DNA from 2 places in the Clostridium taeniosporum genome. Region 1 is predicted to be linked to the other one. Evidence: a T-box and tRNA genes for the amino acid it is inferred to sense, from the RefSeq annotation. Region 1 holds a T-box; the other holds one or more tRNA genes.

Evidence for each region. The T-box of region 1 lies ahead of pheS (phenylalanine--tRNA ligase subunit alpha). A T-box ahead of a tRNA ligase gene usually reads a tRNA of that ligase, here a tRNA-Phe.
Region 2: it has a tRNA-Phe gene. The T-box ahead of pheS (phenylalanine--tRNA ligase subunit alpha) is inferred to sense a tRNA for this amino acid. The anticodon was not compared.

The regions. Positions count from the first base shown of each region.
Region 1 is NZ_CP017253.2:2,110,958-2,114,095, reverse strand. Features, by position in the region: gene BGI42_RS09695 (potassium channel family protein) at 1-618, shown strand, start outside; gene BGI42_RS09690 (TrmH family RNA methyltransferase) at 633-1,415, shown strand; T-box leader at 1,472-1,706, shown strand; gene pheS (phenylalanine--tRNA ligase subunit alpha) at 1,756-2,775, shown strand; gene pheT (phenylalanine--tRNA ligase subunit beta) at 3,065-3,138, shown strand, end outside.
Region 2 is NZ_CP017253.2:3,019,822-3,022,959, forward strand. Features, by position in the region: gene BGI42_RS13610 (hypothetical protein) at 102-299, opposite strand; gene BGI42_RS13615 (DUF3785 family protein) at 650-1,069, shown strand; tRNA gene BGI42_RS13620 (tRNA-Phe) at 1,196-1,271, opposite strand; rRNA gene rrf (5S ribosomal RNA) at 1,278-1,394, opposite strand; gene BGI42_RS13630 (NAD-dependent protein deacylase) at 1,707-2,444, shown strand; gene BGI42_RS13635 ((2Fe-2S)-binding protein) at 2,569-2,739, opposite strand; gene BGI42_RS13640 (hypothetical protein) at 3,000-3,138, shown strand, end outside.

The DNA of each region.
Region 1 (3,138 bases):
GTAGCTAAAACTTTATATGATTTAGGAAATGATGTTTTAGTAATAGATAAAGATGAAGACATAATTCAAGACATTTCTGATAATGTAACTCATGCAGTACAAATGGATGCTAATGACGAAAATGCTTTAAGAACATTAGGAATTAGAAATTTTGACGTTGCAATTGTAACTATAGGCTCTAATATACAAGCTAGTATTATGGCAACTTTACTTGTTAAAGAGTTAGGTGTTAAATATATAATTGCAAAAGCTAATAATAAGATACATTCTAAAGTTTTATATAAAATTGGTGCTGACAGAGTAATTTTACCAGAACAAGATATGGGAGTTAGAGTTGCACATAACTTAGTTTCTTCTAGTATATTAGACTATATTGAGTTATCTTCAGATTATAGTATAATGGAAATTCAAGCATTAGATGAATGGAATGGAAAAAGTTTAAGAGAAATAAAATTAAGAAGTCAATATGGAATAAATGTTATGGCAATTAAAACAGGTGAAGATATAAATATATCACCATCAGCAGATCATATTGTAAATTCTAATGATATAATAGTAGCAATTGGTTCAGCAGAAGATTTAAGTAAACTTGAAGGTATGATAGTAAGATTAAATTAATTGAGGTGTAGACTTTGATTTTTATCGAAAGTAAAGAAAATACTGTATATAAAGAAGCTAAAAAACTTAAAGAACGAAAAAATAGAAATAAAATAAATAAATATGTAATTGAAGGCTTTAGACTTGTTGATGAGGCTATAAAAGCTAATTTAGATATAGATTATTTAATATTAACACAAGCTGGATATGAAAAGTTAAATAATTATATAGATATAAATAAAGTAGAGAATAAAAAAAAGTATTGTATAGTTGATAATTTATTTAAGGATTTAACATCAACAGAAAATCCACAGGGAATTATTGCTATAGTTAATATGGAAAATAAAAATTTAGATTTTCATGGAGATTTTTATTTGCTTTGTGATAAAGTACAGGATCCTGGAAATTTAGGAACTATAATAAGAACTGCTCATGCAGCAGGAGTAAATGGAATAATACTTTCAAAAGGAACAGTAGATATATACAATGAAAAAACAATAAGATCTACAATGGGATCACTTTTTTATATGCCAATATATTATGATGATGACAAATTTTCATTAATTAAATCATTGAAAAAAGATGGCTTTAAATTAGTGGTTACATCATTAGAAAGTAGTAAAGATTTTTTTAAAGAAGATTTAAAAGGAAAAACAATTCTTACAGTTGGTAATGAAGGAAATGGTGTTTCTAATGAGATATTAGACTTAGCTGATAGAAGGGTTAAAATACCAATGCCAGGTGGGGCAGAATCTCTAAATGTAGCTATAGCTACTTCAATTATAATTTTTGAAAAAGTAAGACAAAATTCTAATTAAATTTTTGGTATTGAATTTTAATTAGTTTATTTGTATAATTATAGGGAATTAAATAATTATAAACTGTGAATGAGAGAGTAGATATTAGAAAGTTTTAAGGGAGAATAAGTCATAGACTGTAAGCTTATTCAAATGGAATAATATTGAAGTTCACTCAGGAGTTCTAGCTGTGAAATTAAGTAGTAGCTAGCGGTAAATGCCGTTAAATTTTAAGTTGGATTCGTATGATGTATTTTTAGGTATTATTATACGTTTCAATTAGGGTGGTAACGCGGATAATTCGTCCCTTTTATAGGGACGATTTTTTTATTGTAAAAAAATATCTGAAAGGAGAAATAACATGAAAGAAAGACTTATAGAATTACAAGAACTTGCATTAAAGCAAATTGAAAATTCAATGAATAGTAATGAATTAGAAGAAATAAGAGTTAAGTTCTTAGGAAAAAAAGGAGAACTTACTACAATATTGAGAGGTATGGGATCAATAGCTCCTGAAGAAAGACCTTTAGTAGGAAAGTTAGTTAATGAAGCAAAGGCTAAAGTTGAAGAAAAGTTAGAAATAGCTATAAAGAAGATAAAAGATAAAGAAAAAGCTGAAAAACTTGCTGGTGAAACTATAGATATTTCACTTCCAGGTAAAAAGAAAGTTATAGGGAAGAGACATCCTTTAGAATTAACACTTCAAACTATGGAAGACATATTTATATCAATGGGATTTACAATAGAAGAAGGTCCAGAAGTTGAATATGATCATTATAACTTTGAGGCATTAAATATACCTAAAAATCATCCAGCTAGAAGTGAGCAAGATACATTATATATAAATGATAATATAGTTCTTAGAACTCAAACTTCACCAGTTCAAGTTAGAACTATGGAAAATCAAAAACCACCAATTAAGATGATTTCACCAGGTAAAGTTTATAGATCAGATTCAGTTGATGCTACACATTCACCTATATTTTATCAAATGGAAGGATTAGTTATAGATAAGGGAGTTACCTTTGCTGATTTAAAGGGAACTTTAGAATTATTTGCTAAAAAAATGTTTGGTGATAAAGTGCAAACTAAGTTTAGACCTCATCACTTCCCATTTACAGAACCATCAGCTGAAATGGATGCAACTTGTTTTGTATGCGGAGGAAAAGGTTGCAGAGTATGTAAAAATAGCGGATGGATAGAACTTTTAGGTTGTGGTATGGTTCATCCAAATGTACTTAGAAATTGTGGAATAGATCCAGAAGTATATAGTGGATTTGCTTTCGGATTTGGTGTTGATAGAATGGTAATGCTTAAGTATGGTATAGATGACATAAGATTATTATACGAAAGTGATATGAGATTTTTAAATCAATTCTAAATATAATTTATAGTTAATAGATTATTATGAAATTATCATAAGTTTTATAAATATATTTATTAATAATATAAAAATATAAATTCTAAAGAATTTTAGAATATAAGAAGTTAAGAATTTACTTGTAGAATGTGATTTTAAGAGAATATGTAAGTTTCTTTATATATATTTTATAAGTATGTTCAAAGAGACAAATATAAAATACCCTTATGAGGAAAGTTTAACTAACAAAATATAAAATCTAAAGTTTTAATTTTATATTCTTAATTAAGGGAAATAAGGAGGAAAAAATATGAAAGTACCATTTAGTTGGCTACAAGATTATGTTGATATAAATGTTAGTCCTAAAGAATTAGGGGATAAATT
Region 2 (3,138 bases), 910 kb from region 1:
ATCCACTTTTAAATAATTTATAGAATTATTAATTCTTATAACTTTACATTAAAAGATAATTAATAACTTTATGCATTCTTAATTTTACATATAACTTTAATCTATATATGATGTTCTTTGTATTCTTTTATCTTAGAATAGATTAATGAGCTTACTATTCCTAATACTCCTCCTGCTGCAAAAAAAAGTACTGTATTATCAAAAATTGTGCCAATAATAATTCCAACTCCAACTCCAATTGCAATTCCTTTAGCTAAATTTTCATACTCTTTATCAGTTAACATAATTTTTTCTAGCATCAAACTCATCTCCCATCTAAAATATTCTTATTTAAAACATTACTATATTAAAAATATAATATTATTTTACATTAATACTCTTAAAAATTTATTAATTCAAAGTTAAGCATTTCTTATTATTTATTTTATATCATTGGAAATTCCTATTTGTTACATATATGTGTCCTAATTATTACAAAATAGTTTCATTTGTATTTTTATATAAAAAACTAATTTTAATTATATTTTCTATAACTCTAAAAGATATAACTATCTCTAAAAAATAATTTGTATAAAAAATATATTATGTATATATATTAAATTTATATGATATTATATATTTATCGTTAACTTATTAAGGAGAGAGTTGTATGGAATATAAATTTTTATATGATAATAAAGAATACCAATTAAACAAAGAAAATTGTGAAGGAATATTTTTAAATTCTGATAATGATATTGAAGAAATTGAAAATTTATCAGTAGAATTAATTTTAAGCTCATTATGTGAAGGAAATGAAGTTAATTTTTCAAAAGAATATTATGGTGATAAATGTTTATGTGATATTCAAGAAGAGTTAAATAAATCTTATGCTTATTTAGAGTATCACTTTTTTATTTATACAAAAGAAAATAAATATATAATAAATACTATTTGCAAAGACTATGAAAGTACTTCTTACAATAAACTTCACAGGTCTGGGAAAATAGATAATAGTTACATTGTTAGTATAATAGTTTGTCCTTGTTGTGGTAATTACACAATAGAAATTGAACAATGCACAGTTTAATATTTTTTAATAGGTATAGATGAATATGAAAGCATCTGTGCCTTTCTTTTTTATTAACTTTTAAGGCTTTAAATATCCTATAATTTTCTAGACATAAAAAAACACTAACAAATGTTAGTGTTTTATTGGTGGCTCGAACTGGAATCGAACCAGTGACACGAGGATTTTCAGTCCTCTGCTCTACCGACTGAGCTATCGAGCCATATCTACCTGGCAACGTCTTATCCTCCCACACAGTCTCCCGTGCAGTACTATCAGCGCTGTAGACCTTAACTGTCCTGTTCGGAATGGAAAGGAGTGTTACCTCTACGCCGTCATCACCAGATCACAAGTAGTATTATATCTAGATATCACTATTATGTCAATAACTTTTTTAAATTTTTTTATTTTTTTATTGTTTATTCGTATTTTAACTAATTATATATAATTAACACTTAACATTACTAGTGTTAACAAGATTTTAATATGATTTATAAAATCAGCTTATTAGCTTAATGTTTATAATATCTATAGTAATTCATTAATTCCTTTGTTTATTAAATACTATTACAATAAACACTCTTTATTCATATCTATTTAATTTTTATAATAAATTGTGTAATAATAAAATATATAAATACAGTTTGGAGATGATTTCATGAATACTGAAATAGAAAAACTAACAACAATCTTAAAAGATAGTAATAACATAGTCTTCTTTGGGGGTGCCGGAATGTCAACAGAATCTGGAATACCTGATTTTAGAAGTGCTAATGGCTTATTTAATAAAAAACTAAATGTAACTTTTACTCCTGAACAATTAGTGTCTCATAGCTTTTATATTAAATATCCTGAGGAATTTTTTAACTTCTATAAAGATAAACTTATATATCCAAAAGCTAAACCTAATGCTGGACATATAGCATTAGCTAAACTAGAAGAAATGGGTAAACTTAAGGCTATTGTTACTCAAAATATTGATGGACTTCATCAAGCTTCTGGTTCAAAAAATGTTTTTGAACTTCATGGATCTATTAATAGGAACTACTGTATTAAATGTCATGAATTTTATGATTCAGACTTTATATTAGAATCAAAAGGAGTACCTACTTGTACAAAATGTGGAGGAACTGTTAAACCAGATGTAGTTCTTTATGAAGAAGGATTAGATGAATACACTATCACTGGTGCAATTAAAGCAATATCTAAAGCAGATACATTAATCATAGGAGGAACCTCATTAGTCGTTTATCCGGCTGCTGGATTAATTGATTATTTTAAAGGGAATAATCTCATACTTATAAATAAAAGTGCTACTTCAGCTGACTCAAAAGCCGATTTAGTTATTAATGATTCAATTGGAAAAGTTTTAAGTGATGCTGTTAATAAGATGTAACTAAAATATGCTTAATATGCATTTATTTATTTTATAAATATAAAAATTTATAACTAATAAGGGTATGTTTTCTCAATAGAAAACATACCCTTATTAAAAGCTTTAATTTTATAACTATTTCTTACTACTTAGCAATCATTATTTCTTCTATTTTATCTACACAGCCACCACAACATGTACCTGCATTAGTAGCTTCTTGTACTTCTTCTAAAGTAGTAGCTCCATTATTCATTGCATCCTTTATATCTTGTGCTGTAACTCCAACACATCCACAAATTACTTCACTCATATCCATCTTTCTATTCTCCTTAATAATCATTTTTTATATTACAAGAATAACTCCCTGTGATTTAATTTTAATACATATAACATAAAATTTCAATAGAAATTATTAAATAATATAAATTATTATCTAATAATTTAAAGATTTATTTTAATTATTAGTATTATAAATAAAATTTAATTACAATATAAATTTTATTTAAAACGAATTAAGGAATTTTTTCTATACAGTATAAATATAATTTAAATGATAGTTGTTATAGGAGATTTAATATGAAGATTTTATTATTTTTATTATTTATTATTGTTGCATCAGGTTCTTTACTATTTTTAATATATAATTATGAAAATAGAATATCATCAGTAAAAAAGCAATTAATAGCTAGTCAAGAACAATTTTTTAAATTAAAAT